DNA from 2 places in the Actinokineospora sp. UTMC 2448 genome. Region 1 is predicted to be linked to the other one. Evidence: riboswitches for the same ligand, from Rfam matches in the RefSeq annotation. Region 1 holds a riboswitch; the other holds the start of a gene.

Region 1 (7,222 bases):
CTGGGCCTCCAGCTCGGAGGCGTAGTGCTCCAGGGCGCTGGTCGTGCGCTCGCCGCCGTCCGGGCCGGACAGGCGCGCGTACTCGCGGATCAGGCACAGCCGCAGGGTCGGCTCGGAGGCGTCGTGGTACATCGCCGAGCGGGCGTCGTCGAGGATGGCCAGGGCGCGCTCCTCGTGGCCCTCGTACTCCAGGCACCTGGCCAGCGCGATGGCCACGATGACCAGCTCGCGCGGGTAGCGCACGGAGTCCATCAGCTCAGTCAGCCGCTCGACGTGCACGCCCGAGGGGTGGGCCAGGGCCAGCGCCGAGCCGATGATCGGGTTCTGGTCGGCGGCGGGCCTGCTCGGGTCGCGCGGGAACAGCGACTCGCGGAACGGGGCCTCGACGGCGACGGCGATCGCGGCCGCGGTGGCGAACCGCTCGGCGGCGCGCTCGTCCTCGCCGATGCGCTCCAGCCGCAGGCCCCAGCCGATGAGCAGGCGGCAGCGGTTGATGAGGTGGACCGAGATCAGGTGCGGGCCCGCGGAGGCGCGGATGCACTTGTGCGCGCGGGTCATCACCTGGTCGGCGACCTCGTAGACGCCCAGCTGGGTGAGCACGCTGCCGATGTCCAGCAGCGTCGAGGCCATGATCATGTCCCAGGTGCGGCCGCCGAGCATGACGTCGGGGGTGATGTCCTCGTCCAGCATGGCCAGCGCGACCGCGGCCTCGGTGAGCGCGGCGTCCTCGGCCCCGGCGATGAGCAGCCTGCGCCCGCGCAGCGCGTGCGCGTCGGCCTGCAGCACGACCAGGCCGTGGCGGCGGGTGTGGGCGAGCATCTCGTCGAGCAGCGGCTCGGCTGAGTCGGCCAACTCGGCGTTGACCACCCGGACCGCGACGGCGGAGCGCAGCAGCTGCGCGACCATGCGAGGCTCGCCCCGGTGCTGGGCCTCGGCGAGCAGGCGGTCGACCTCGGCGGTGTGCCTGCGGCGCTCGGCGGCCGGGGAGGTCTGGATGATCGCGAGCAGCTCCCGGGCACGGCCCACCAGCCAGGCGTCGGAGCGCTCCTCCAACGCGGGCAGGTCTGCGTCGTCCCGCTGCTCGGCGTCCACGTGCGTCGCTGCACCCCTTGGCGAGTCGGTGGGGTTGAACGTGCTCCGCCGCCAGGATTCGAACCTGAACCATTGGAACCAAAATCCAAGGTGCTGCCATTACACCACGGCGGATCGAACGAACCGGGGCTCGTACGCGGGCCCCATCGTGGCATGGTTCGCCATCGGGGAGCACCAGTACCCGGGCGATTGGCCTACTCTCGCGTCCGATCGGGTGTTATCGGCGTCACATGATCGTGGGCCCTGTGCACGCAGGCGGTTCGGGTGATCGCGGAGCGTCCCGACGGGCCGCGAGGTTGGCGTCGTCCGGGTGGCGGGTACCACCGAATGCCATATGTCGGGCAAAGGGCGTTCCGCTTACGCTAACGAAGGTTACGGAGGCGTAGGTGAGCCTGCCCTTAGCAGGTGGATCGGCAAGAGAGGGAACCCATGACAGCAACCGTCAGCGCGGGGCCGAAGCCGTTGATCGAGGGGCAGCGGAACCTGGCCACCCGCATCGGGGTGTACGTGTTCGTCCTGCTGCCGTTCGCGGCGTTGATCGCGGCGGTGCCACTGGCCTGGGGCTGGGGCCTCACCTGGCTGGACGTCGCCTTGGCGGTGTTCTTCTTCTACTTCTCCGGACTCGGCGTCACCGTCGGCTACCACCGGCTGTTCACGCACGGCTCGTTCAAGGCCAACCGGCCGCTGAAGATCGTCCTGGCCGTCATGGGCAGCATGGCCGTGCAGAGCCCGCCCATCACCTGGGTGGCCGACCACCGCCGCCACCACGCCTTCTCCGACCGCGACGGCGACCCGCACTCGCCCTGGCTGTTCGGCACCTCGCCGGTGGCCCTGGCCAAGGGCTTCTGGCACGCCCACATGGGCTGGCTGTTCGAGCACAGCGTGACCAACAAGCAGCGCTTCGCGCCCGACCTGCTGGCCGACCGCGACATCGTCCGGATCAACAAGCTGTTCCCGCTGCTCACCGGCCTGACGCTGATCCTGCCCGCGCTCATCGGCGGCCTGCTGACCTGGTCGTGGTGGGGCGCGTTCACCGCGTTCTTCTGGGCGGGCCTGGTCCGCGTCGCGATCCTGCACCACGTCACCTGGTCGACGAACTCGATCTGCCACATGATCGGCGAGCGGCCCTTCGCCAGCCGCGACAAGGCCGCCAACTTCTGGCCGCTGGCGATCCTGAGCTTCGGCGAGTCCTGGCACAACCTGCACCACGCCGACCCCACCTGCGCCCGGCACGGCGTGCTCAAGGGCCAGATCGACACCTCGGCGCGGCTCATCTGGCTGTTCGAGAAGTTCGGCTGGGCCACCGACGTGCGCTGGCCCACCCCGCAGCGGCTGGAGAAGATCTCGGCGAAGTAGCGGCGGCCCGCCACCCGGGAGAGCACTAGGCTCCCCCGGGTGGCGGGGAGGCGGCGACGCAGCGCCGCGGGCGCCGGAACGGAGGTGTCCGCGGTGGCTCGCGTGCGCATGAGCGGCAGGGAACGTCGGGAGCAGCTGCTGGACGTGGCCCGCGCCCTGTTCGCCGAGAAGGGCTTCGAGGCGGCGTCGGTCGAGGAGATCGCGCACCGGGCCAACGTCAGCAAGCCCGTCGTGTACGAGCACTTCGGCGGCAAAGAGGGGATCTACGCCGTCGTGGTGGACCGGGAGATGCAGTCGCTGCTGGCGGGCATGACGCGGGCGCTGTCGGAGGACGCGCACCCCCGGCTGCTGCTGGAGCGGGCGGCCAGGGCGCTGCTCGACTACATCGAGGGCTCCACCGACGGCTTCCGGATCCTCGTCCGCGACTCGCCGGTGGCCACGTCCACCGGGACGTTCTCCAGCCTGTTGAACGACATCGCCAGCCAGGTCGAGCACATCCTCGGGGTGCAGTTCAGCAAGCGCGGCTACGACGCGAAGCTCGCCGCGCTCTACTCGCAGGCGCTCGTGGGCATGGTGGCGCTGACCGGCCAGTGGTGGCTGGAGGCGCGCAAGCCGAAGAAGGACGAGGTGACCGCGCACCTGGTCAACCTGTCCTGGAACGGGCTGTCCAACCTGGAGGGCAAGCCTGGACTGCGGGAGAAGTCGTGAGCCTGCTGGGGCCGGTGGAGATCCGGGCGCTGGCCGAGTCGCTGGGCGTGCGGCCGACCAAGAAGCTGGGGCAGAACTTCGTCCACGACCCGAACACCGTGCGGCGGATCGTGGCCACCGCCGACCTCGCCCCCGACGACGTCGTGCTGGAGGTCGGGCCGGGCCTCGGGTCGCTGACGCTGGCCCTGCTGCCCGCGTGCGCCGCCGTCGTCGCGGTGGAGATCGACCCGGTGCTGGCGGCGCGGCTGCCCGCGACCGTCGAGGACCGCGCGCCGGAGTTGGCCGACCGGCTGACCGTGGTGTGCGACGACGCCATGAAGGTGTCCACGCTTCCGTTGGCGCCCACGGCTTTGGTGGCGAACCTGCCGTACAACGTCGCCGTCCCGGTGGTGCTGCACCTGCTGGCCGTCGTGCCGACGCTGCGGCGGGTCCTCGTCATGGTGCAGGCCGAGGTGGCCGACCGGATGGCGGCCGGGCCGGGCGGGCGGGTGTACGGGGTGCCGAGCGTGAAGATCGCCTGGTACGCCTCGGCCCGGCGGGTGGCGACCGTGCCGAGGGCGGTGTTCTGGCCGGTGCCCAACGTCGACTCGGCGCTGGTGCTGCTGGAGCGGCGCGAGCAGCCGGACGCCGACCGCGACGCGGTGTTCGCGGTGATCGACGCGGCCTTCGCGCAGCGGCGCAAGACGCTGCGGGCGGCGCTGGCGGGCTGGGCCGGGTCGGCGGCCGGGGCCGAGGCGGCGTTGGTCGCCGCCGGTGTCGATCCCGGGGCGCGCGGTGAGCAACTGGCCGTCGGCGACTTCGTGCGGATTGCTCAACACGCGCATACCCGCCGGTAGTAGACCGTTCGGGGTCCTGGTCCGCACTCCGAGAGTGTGACGTTGCGAACGGTACGGCCGAACCTGCCATAAGCGGGTTGCGCGGCGACCAGGCGATCGGGTGTACTCGGGTCAGCTATCCATCAGGAGCGGCCGAGAGACCTGGCTCTGTGACGCCGCAGCAACCACCCACCGCGGGCAGGTGCTACCGCCAGGACCGATGGAGGAACCACATGGGGATTCTCACCCGCAGGCGGGTCATCGACGAGTGCAGGCGCACCGTGACCGGCTGTCGGCGAATGCGCGTATCCAGCTGATCCAGCTGTAGCCCGTCGCCTTCATCCACTTCGGACACCCCTTCTTCCCGCGCGCCTGGGGGCGCGTGGGCGCGCCTGGAGCCCTGTCATGATCACCGTTGAGAACGCCACCAAGACCTTCTGGACCGGCACCGGCCAGGTCGTCGCCATCGACGACGTCACACTCGACCTCGCCCCCGGCGCCATCACCGGGGTCGTGGGCGCCGCCGGGTCGGGCAAGTCGACGCTCGCCCGGCTCGTCTCCCTGCAGGACCGGCCCGACAGCGGCGTCGTCCGCGTCGAGGGCTACAACACCGCCGCGCTCGACCAGCGCCGCCTGCGCGCCGCGCGCCGGCGCATCGGCGTGGTCGGCCACGGCGAGCTGCTGCCGCAGCGCACCGCGGCGGGCAACATCGCGATGCCGCTGGAGCAGGCGGGCATCGACGGCCCGCAGCGCCGCGAGCGCGTCGGCAGGCTGCTGGACCTGATCGGCCTGACCGCGCGGGCGGGCGCCACCCCCGCCGACCTGACCCCCGGCCAGCGCGCCCGGGTCGAGATCGCCCGCGCCCTGATCGGCGACCCCGGCCTGCTGCTGGCCGACGACCCGACCGCGGGCCTCGACGCCGACGGCGCCGCTGGCGTGCTGGCCGTGCTGGACCGCGCGCGCAGCGAGCTGGGCACGACCGTGCTGGTCACGACCTCCGACGGCGGTGTCGCCCGGCGCATCGCCGACGACGTCGCCCTGCTCGACGGCGGCCGGGTCGCGGCGAACGGCTCGCTGCTGTCGCTGATCCAGAACCCGGGCAGCCCGATCGCCGACGCGCTGCTGCCCGCGATCGACACCCCGGAGTCCGTGCGCGCCGCGCACGACCGCACGGCCGAGGTCGTGCTGATCGGCTTCGCCGCGGTCGGCGCGCTGCTGCCGGAGGCCAGCGGCCGCTTCGGCACGGACGTCTCGGTGATCGGCGGCGGGCTGACCCGGGTGGGTGAAACCCCGGTCGCGCGCTTCCTGCTCGGGGTGTCCGGCCCGCAGGCGGAATCGACGCTGTCCTGGATCAGCGAGCGCGGCGGCGTGGTCAAGCGTCCGGTGCGGGGGCCGGAGGGCATCGCCGCCTGACCCGTAGGCTGGTCGGGTGCTCGCCGTCGTACCGCATCCCGTCACCGTTCGCGTGCCGTCCAAGGTGAACCTGCACCTCGCGGTGGGCGACGTGCGGCCGGACGGGTACCACGACCTGACGACGGTCTTCCAGGCGCTGTCGCTGACCGACGAGGTCACCGTGGCCGTCGCGGACGAGCCGGGCGTGGAGGTCGTCGGCGAGAACGCCGACGCCGTGCCGACCGGCCCGTCCAACCTGGCGTGGCGCGCGGTGCAGGAGCTGGCGCGGTTCTCCGGGCGCGACCCGGAGGAGCCGCGCGTGCGCGTGGTGATCCGCAAGGGCATCCCGGTCGCCGGGGGGATGGCGGGCGGCAGCGCCGACGCCGCGGCGACGCTGGTGGGCCTGTCCGCGCTCTGGCGGCTGGAGGTCACCCGCGACGACCTGGCCCGGCTGGCCGCGCGCATCGGCAGCGACGTCCCGTTCACCCTGTACGGCGGGACGGCGTTGGGGACCGGGCGCGGCGAGCAGCTGGTGCCGGTGCTCTCCCGGCACACCTACCACTGGGTCCTGGCCTTCGACCGCCGCGGCCTGTCCACCCCGAAGGTGTTCGGCGAGCTCGACCGCCTGCGCGCGGAGGGCGCCCCGCCCCGGGCGGGCGCGGTCGAGCCGGTGCTGGAGGCGCTGGCGACCGGCGACCCCCGGCAGCTGGCCCTGCTGCTGGGGAACGATCTCCAGGCCGCCGCGGTGTCCCTGCGGCCCGGCCTGCGCCGCACGCTGCGCGCCGGGGTGAACGCGGGCGCGCTGGCGGGCACGGTGTCCGGCTCCGGCCCCACCTGCGCGTTCCTGTGCGCCGACGAGCAGGCGGCGCTGCGCGTGGCCGCCGAGCTGGCGGGCGCGGGCGTCTGCCGCACCGTCCGCGTGGCCCACGGCCCGGTGCCCGGCGCCCGGGTGATCGGCGGCGAGGACGCGCCCCGGCCGGTGCCGCCGGAAGTGCACGCCTGATCATCCGGGTCGTGCCGGGACCGGTAACCGGTCGGGTGACTGCGGTTGAGGGGTGTCGGGCGCGCTGGTAGCCCTGTCCCATGTCGCTGCGGATCGGGGTCGTCGTGCCCAGGACGGGCAGGCTCTCGGCGTTGGGGGAGCCGCTCGACTTCGTCGCCGCGCGGTTCGCGGGCAGGGCGCGGATCTTCACCGCCGACAGTCGCTCGACGCCCGAGGGCGCGCGGCGGGCGGTTGAGCGTTTGGTGGTCGAGCACCGGGTGCCCATCGTGCTGACCATGGCGGGCAGCACGGTCCTCCCGGCCGCCGCCGACGCGTGCGACCGGCTCGGCGTGCCGTGTCTGTCCACGACGCTGCCCTGGCAGCTGTACCGGTCGTCCGGTTTCCACTTCGCGTGGGGCCTGGACGACATCGCGCGCGCCTTCGCCGAGCTGTGGGACCGGGTCGCGGAGCGGGCCACGGTGGGGTGCCTGTGGAACGACGGCATGCAGGGCGCCGCGCTGCGCCGGGGCTTCCTGCCCGCCTGCCGCGACCGGGTGATGGTGCACGAGCCCGCCTACACCGAGGGGACGCCGGACTTCGCGCCCCAGATCGCCGCGTTCGCCGACGTCGACGTCGTCACCAGCGCGGCGACCGCCGCCGACCTGGCCGCGTTCCTCGCGCAGGCGGCCCCGCCGCGGCTGGTCACCTGCTCCCGGTGGTTGACCTACCCGTTCGGCGTGCGGCGGCACAACCTGGACCGCGTCGCCACCATCGTCTACTGGACCCCGGACCACCCTTATGTGTCCAGTGTGGACGGCACGACCGCCGCGGAACTGGCCAGTGCCTACACGGAGTCGACCGGCAGGCCGTGGGCGCA
Region 2 (7,222 bases), 810 kb from region 1:
CGTCCGGGAACTCCCCACCGGCTCCCGGGTCATCGACGCCATCACGGCCAGCGGCGGCCCCCTCCCCGGAACCGACACCAGCGCCCTCAACCTCGCCCGCCGCCTCATCGACGGCGAGCAGATCCACGTCGGCGTCACCCCGCCCGCCGTCGCCGACCCGGCCAAACCACCGCTCACCAACCTCAACACAGCCCAGGTCTACCAACTGGACGCCCTGCCCGGCGTAGGAATCGTCACTGCCCAACGCATAGTCGAGTACCGCAACGCCCACGGCGGCTTCACCGAGATCAGCCAACTCCGCCAGATCGAAGGAATCGGCCCAGCCCGCTACGACAAACTCAAAGACCTAGTCACGGTCAGCTGACCCAACACCCCGGCCACACAGGCCGCCTCGCCGACGATCCATCGCTTCGAGCGGCCCGCTGTCTGCTGCGCACCCAGCCCCGTGAGCGGTGCGTGGCCATCCATCGGCCCGCCACAACTCCTGAGTTGCCCGGTCCCAGCCCCGCATCATTCACCCTCGTCGTCCACGTCCAGATTGGTCACTCATGTCCCGAGCAGCCCTCCGTCCGGACCCATGCGTTCACCAGGCAACCACGCGAGACCGTCCCGCCTCGCCTGGTCACCGCTCGCACGGGCGCGCCTCCGCACTCTCAACCCACCGGCACTCTGGCCCCTGCAGTGCAGCGCAAGCGTGCATCCCTTGCGCGCTCACCACTCCAACCTGCACCCATCCCTGCTGCGCGCTCCACGCGGCCCCGCTGTTCCTGCCCGCTGCGCCGCAACCGCCTGCCGATGCCAGCCCCAACCCGGCTGGGGTCCCCAACCCACCAGAAGTCCCTGACCTCGCAGCCGACCCGTCGGCCGCCAGCCCGCCGGGCACCCTCCTATCCGTAGCCGACCCGGCGGCCGCCAACGTGCTAGGCACTCCCGATCCGGCAGTCGACCCAGCGGCCGCCAACCTGCTAGGAGCCCTTGATTCCGCAGCCGACCCGGCGGCCGCCAACCTGTCAGGAGTCTTTGATTCCGCAACCGAACCAGCGGTCGCCAACCCGCTAGGCACCCCCGATCCCGCAGCCGACCCAGCGGCCGCTGATCCCGCCGCCGACTCGGCGGCCGCTAACCCGGTAGCTGGTCATGGCACGACACCCCGCACCGCCCGGTCGAAGCTTCGGTTGGTTCCGCCGCTTCCAGCGGACCGACGCCCGGCCGCGTCCATCTCCTCCCCGCCGAGCTCCTCCCCATCGATCTCCTGGTGTCCGCTTCTCTCCCCGCCCTGCACCGGCGTTCCCTGTCGGTTCGTCAGTCCGTTTGCCCCGCCTGGGGTTTGTTGTCGCTCGGCTCTCGGGCAGCGCCAGGGTGCTGCCCGGCTCAAGGAGGAATTGCCATGGTCCCGGCCAGCCACGACTGGCGGCTCGTCCCTGCCGCCGGGGTCGTTTGGGGGGCGGCGTTTCTCGGGCTCCTCGTCCACTGGGCGGCCGCGGCGGCGGTCGGGGTGGTGGCTGTGGGGGTGGCGGCGACGGTCATCGCGCGGGGGCGGGGCGGCGGGGTCCATGCGGCGTGGCCGTTGTTGGCGGCCGGGGTGCTTGCCGTCGTTCCCGTCGCCGAGCGCGTCCGGGGCGCGGGCGGGGATCCGCTTCGAGCCATGGCGGCCGCCGAGGTCGACGTCGTCATCCGCATCGAGGTGGCCGAGCGGCCTCGGCCTATCCGGTCCGCTGGATACGCCGGTACGCCAGCGGGGGTCCGCAGCGTGGTCATCGCCGCGCGTGCCGTCCCCACTCCCGCCGTACCCAGTGGCGGGGTGGTCGTCGTCTTCGCCCCGGCTGAGCGGTGGGGGCGGCTCCTCCCGGGGCAGCAGGCGACCGCGCAGGCGCGGTTGGCTCCGGCTCCGTCCGGCGATCTGACGGTGGCCACGGTGAACGTGCGCGGCCCTCCCTCCGATGTGGACGAACCCGGCGCCGCGCAGCGCATCGCGGGTGGGCTTCGGGCCGGGTTGCGGGAGACGGCGGCGGCGGTGCTAGGGCCGGAGGCGGCGGGGTTGCTGCCCGCCCTGGTCGTCGGCGACACCGACGGGCTCCCGCCGGGCGTCCGCGCGGACTTCGACACCGCGGGCATGACGCATCTGCTTGCCGTCAGCGGGGCGAATCTCGCGATCGTCGGCTTCTTCGCCCTGTTCCTGCTCCGCCTCCTGCGGGCGGGTCCGTGGACGGCGTCGGGTGGCGCCGCGGCGGCGATGGTCGGGTTCGTCGTGTTGGCCGGGCCGGAGCCGAGCGTGCTGCGGGCCGCCGTCATGGGGGTCATCGGGCTGCTGGCGCTGGCGCTCGGCCGGGAGAAGTCGACGCTGCCCGCGCTCGCGGTGGCGGTGGTGGGCCTCGTCGCGGTCGACCCCGCGATGGCGGTGTCCTTCGGGTTCGTCCTGTCCGTGCTCGCCACCACCGGCTTGGTGCTGATCGCGCCGCGGTGGGCGGTGGCGTTGCAGCGGAGGCGGGTGCCGCCGGGCATCGCCGAGGCGCTGGCCGTCCCGGCGGCCGCGCACTTGGTTACCGCGCCCGTGGTGGCGGGGATGAGCGGTCAGGTGAGCCTGGTCGCGGTGGTGGCCAACCTGGTGGCCGCGCCGGTCGTCGCGCCCGCGACGGTGTTGGGCGTGGTCGCTGCGCTCGTGGCGCCGGTGTGGTCGGGCGCGGCCGAGGTCCTGGTCGCGGTCGCCGGGCCGGAGACGGAGTGGCTGATTGCCGTCGCCGACCACGCCGCGGCGGTGCCGGGTGCGGCCGTGCCGTGGCCGGACGGCTGGTGGGGCGGGTTGGCAGCGGCTGCGGCCGCCTGCGTGCTCGTCTTGGCGGTCCGCCTGCCCAGGACGCGGGCGTTGGTGGCGTTGGGGCTCGTCGGCGCGCTGCTGGTGGTCATCCCGGTGCGGGTGGTGTTGCCGGGATGGCCGCCGGATGGGTGGGCCGCTGTGTTCTGCGACGTCGGGCAGGGCGACGGCGCGGTGCTCGCCACGGCCGAGCCGGGGACGGTCGTGGTGGTCGACACCGGGCCCGAGCCCGGACCGCTCGTCGAGTGCCTCGACCGGCTCGACGTCACGCGGGTGGCCGCGGTCGTGCTCAGCCACCTGCACGCCGACCACATCGGCGGCCTGCCCGCCGTGCTGGACCGGTGGCCGCCCGGCGCGGTCGTGGTCGGGCCAGGCAGACAGCCCGACTGGGCGTGGGACCGCGTGCGCGACACCGCCGAGGGCACGCCCGTGGTGGAGCTGACCGCCGGGCGCAGGCTCGCCTGGCCCGGACTGACCATCGACGTACTACACCCGAAAGGAGGGGATGCCGAAACGGAGGACGCCGACGGCAGCGCGATCAACAACGCCTCGCTCGTCCTGCTCGCCCGCACGGGCGCTGGCCGGGTCCTGCTGACCGGCGACATCGAGCTCACCGCCCAGGCCGACCTGGTGGCGTCCGGGGCCGACCTGGCCGCCGAGGTGGTGAAGGTGCCGCACCACGGCAGCCGGTTCAGCGACCCGGCGTTCATGGCCGCCGTCCGGCCGAGGCTGGCGGTGGTCAGCGTCGGGGCGCGCAACCGCTACGGCCACCCGAACCCGGGCACGCTCGCCGCGCTCGCCCGGATCGGCGCGCGCACCGCGCGCACCGACGCCGGGGGAGACGTCGCCGTGCTGCCCGGGCCCGTCCTGGTGTCCAGGGGACCGCCCTGAGGCTGGCGCCCAGGGTGTCGCCGTGGGCTGGTGCCCGGGGGCGGCCCTGAGGCTGGTGCCCAGGGTGCTGGCCGGTGGGCTGGTGCCAGGAGCCGCCCTGAGAGGCGGTGCCCGGGGTGCTGGCCGGTGGGCTGGTGCCAGGAGCCGCCCTGGGAGGCGGTGTTCAGGGGGCCGCCCCGAGGGCGGTGTCCAGAGGGCTGGTGCTCAGAGGCCGCTCTGAGAGGTGGTGTCCAGGGCCGCCCTCAGAGCGGTGCCCAGAGGGCAGCCCTGAGAAGCGGTGTCCGGAGAGCCGCCCTGAGCCGGGGCCCAGGGGGTCGTCTTGGGAGTCCGGTGTGGACTCAGCTGTCCAGGGCGGCGCGGACGGCTGCGGTGTTCGGGGGGACGACGGCCTTGGGGCCGATGTGGTTCTCGACCGCGTCGAGGGTCTTGAGGCCGTCCCCGGTGATGAGCAGCACCGTGTCCGCGTCCGGGTCGAGCTGGCCGGTCTCGATGAGCTTCTTCGCCGTGGCGACGGTGACGCCGCCCGCGGTCTCGGCGAAGATGCCCTCGGTCCTGGCCAGCAGGCGGATGCCCTCGACGACCTCCTCGTCCGTGACGTCCTCCACCGCGCCACCTGTGCGGCGGACGGTGTCGAGGACGTAGGGGCCGTCGGCGGGGGCGCCGATGGCCAGCGAGCGGGCGATGGTGTTGGGCTTCACCGGGACGACGACGTCCTGGTCGGCCTTGTACGCCGCCGACACCGGCGAGCAGCCGGTGGCCTGCGCGCCGAAGACGCGGTACGGGGTGTCCTCGACCAGGCCGAGGGTGGCCAGCTCGCGGAAGGCCTTGTCCACCTTGGTGAGCTGGGAGCCGGAGGCGACCGGGATGACCACCTGGCCGGGCAGGCGCCAGCCGAGCTGCTCGGCGACCTCGTAGCCGAGGGTCTTCGAGCCCTCCGCGTAGTACGGGCGCACGTTGACGTTGACGAACGCCCAGTCCTCGTTCTCCGCGGCGAGCTCGGTGGCCAGGCGGTTGACGTCGTCGTAGTTGCCGTCGACGGCGATCAGCGAGCCGTCGTACACCGCGGAGGTGAGGATCTTGGCGCGTTCGAGAGAGGAGGGGATCAGCACAACCGAATCCCAGCCCGCGCGGGCGGCCGCGGCGGCCACGGCGTTGGCCAGGTTGCCCGTGGACGGGCAGGCGAGCACCTTGAAGCCGAGCTTGCGGGCCGCGGCGAGGGCGACGGCGACGACCCGGTCCTTGAACGAGTGGGTCGGGTTGCCGGTGTCGTCCTTGACCCACAGCGACTTGACGCCCAGGGCGGCGGCGAGGCGGTCGGCCTTCACCAGCCGGGTGAAGCCGGGGTCGGTGTTGGGGTGGGACTCCACGTCCGGCGGGACGGGCAGCAGGCGGCGGTAGCGCCAGATCGACTTGGGGCCCGCCTCGATGTCGGCCCGGGTGACCGAGCCGAAGTCGTAGGCCACCTCGAGGGGGCCGAAACACTCAGCACAGGCGAATTCCGGGGCGAGGGGGATCTGGTGACCGCACTCGCGGCACGAGAGGGCGCGCGCGGGACCGAGGTCGAGGGCGGGCGTGATGTCCACAGCAGTCATCGCGAGGTATCTCCTCATCTCTCCCGCGTCCGCGGGTCGGAATTGGCACCGTGGTCGTGGCCGCCCTCGCACATGGAGGTGACACTCACGCCGGTTGCCGGGGCTTCTTCGGGCCGTTCCCTCTGCCCCTCTGGATGAGCGGTATTCAGTTGTACGGGCCCGGTTCGGGCCTCGCCCGACACGCTACGACAACCAGGGGCCGGGTGACCAACAGGATGTCCATCATGCGAGAGCCCTTGCGCTACCCGCCGGTGTCGGCGTGGCATGGCAGGATGCCGGTGTGAAGTCCCCCGCGGCCGCCCCCGCCCCCTTGCAGCTCGTGCTGGGCGAGGAGGAACTGCTGGTCGAGCGCGCCGTCCGCGCCGCGCTCGACGCCGCCCGGCTGGCCGACCCGGCCGCCGACCTGACCCGGGTGCGGGTGGCCGACCTCACACCCCCCGAGCTGGCCGAACTCGTCTCGCCGTCGCTGTTCGCCGAGGGGCGCGTCGTGGTGCTCGACGCCGCGCAGGAGATCACCCAGGACATCGCCGCCGCCGTCGCGAGCTACGCCAAGGCGCCCGCGGAGGGCATCGTCCTCGTCGTCGCCCACAACGGCGGCGGCCGCAAGGCGGGCAAGGACCTCGTCGCCGCATTGCGCAAGCTCGGAGCGGTCGTCACCGAGTGCGCGAAGATCACCAAGCCAGCCGAGCGCGAGGCCTTCGTCCGCGAGGAGGTCCGCGGGGCGGGCGGGCGCGTCGACGGCGCGGCCGTCGCCGCCCTGATCGACTCGGTCGGCTCGGACCTGCGCGAGCTGGCCGCCGCGGCGGCCCAGCTGGTCGCCGACACCGGCGGGACGGTCACCGAGGAGGCCGTGCGCCGCTACCACCGCGGCCGCGCCGACGTCACCGGCTTCGCCGTCGCGGAGAAGGCCGTCACCGGCGACGTCGGGGGCGCGCTGGAGGCGCTGCGCTGGGCCCTGCAGCTGGGCGTCGCCCACGTCCTGGTCGCCGACGCGCTGGCCGACGCCGTCCGCACGATCGCCCGGGTCGCAGGCGCCGGGCGCGCCGACCCGTTCCGGCTGGCCCAGCAGCTCGGCATGCCGCCGTGGAAGGTCAAGAAGGCCGTCGCCCAGTCGCGCGGCTGGCGCGCCGAGGGCCTGGTGACGGCCATGCAGATCGCTGCGGAGGTCAACGCCGACGTCAAGGGCGCGGCCGTGGACGCCGACTACGCGCTGGAGCGCGCCGTCCTCCGGCTGGCCCGCGCCCGCGGCCTGTGAGGCTTGTGCGGTCGTTCGCATCGGCGGCGGCCGCGGGATGAAGACGGTGACAAGTTCGCCCGGATGCCTTGTGCCGCAGTCGGGAAGTGGGCTCGGATAGGCGTGATCACGTCGTCTCCGATGGGGGATCGCGCCGATGAATCGCCGTGGAACAGCCGCGCTTCTCGCCTTGCTCATGGTGTTCGCCGCCATCGGTCCAGCGGCCGCGGAACCCGTCTCGCTCACCCAGAACCACCGCTGCGCCTTCCCGCTGATCGGCGAGCGGACCGTGCCGGTGATCGTCAGCGGCGACATCCCGGCGTACGCGGCGATCGGCGACACCGTGGAGACCTATGTGGGCATCGGCGTCCGGTTCACCGAGGCGGACCTGGGATTCCACCGCCCCGACACGATCGGCGGCACCGCCCGGCTCGAGGTGACGATCGACAAGCCGGACGGGGACCACGTGGTCACCCTCCCGGTCGACCTCGCCGACCGGGACGTGCCCCAGAGCGGCGGGTTCACGATCCACGACTCCGTGCGCCTGCCCGCCGTCACCGTCACCGCGCCCGGCGAGATCCGGTTCCACGTGCGCTCGGCCGACCTCGTCCTGCGGGTCCGCAAGGGCGGCGAGGGGTACGACTCCGCCTGCTCGGCCGAGCCCGCCGACACGCTGCTCGGCACGGTCCGCGC

What was found. A riboswitch is a leader RNA that binds a small molecule or an ion and turns the genes downstream of it on or off. The one in region 1 is predicted to bind S-adenosylmethionine.
Region 2: another riboswitch for S-adenosylmethionine. It lies ahead of thrC (threonine synthase); the one in region 1 lies ahead of Actkin_RS03300 (methionine ABC transporter ATP-binding protein).

The regions. Positions count from the first base shown of each region.
Region 1 is NZ_CP031087.1:669,410-676,631, reverse strand. Features, by position in the region: gene Actkin_RS03325 (GGDEF domain-containing protein) at 1-1,092, opposite strand, end outside; tRNA gene Actkin_RS03320 (tRNA-Gln) at 1,136-1,206, opposite strand; gene Actkin_RS03315 (acyl-CoA desaturase) at 1,522-2,448, shown strand; gene Actkin_RS03310 (TetR/AcrR family transcriptional regulator) at 2,557-3,156, shown strand; gene rsmA (16S rRNA (adenine(1518)-N(6)/adenine(1519)-N(6))-dimethyltransferase RsmA) at 3,162-3,992, shown strand; SAM riboswitch class I at 4,109-4,198, shown strand; gene Actkin_RS03300 (methionine ABC transporter ATP-binding protein) at 4,377-5,384, shown strand; gene Actkin_RS03295 (4-(cytidine 5'-diphospho)-2-C-methyl-D-erythritol kinase) at 5,401-6,366, shown strand; gene Actkin_RS03290 (ABC transporter substrate-binding protein) at 6,447-7,222, shown strand, end outside.
Region 2 is NZ_CP031087.1:1,483,164-1,490,385, forward strand. Features, by position in the region: gene Actkin_RS06990 (ComEA family DNA-binding protein) at 1-364, shown strand, start outside; gene Actkin_RS06995 (ComEC/Rec2 family competence protein) at 1,388-3,703, shown strand; gene thrC (threonine synthase) at 4,042-5,295, opposite strand; SAM riboswitch class I at 5,307-5,436, opposite strand; gene holA (DNA polymerase III subunit delta) at 5,576-6,550, shown strand; gene Actkin_RS07010 (fibronectin type III domain-containing protein) at 6,687-7,222, shown strand, end outside.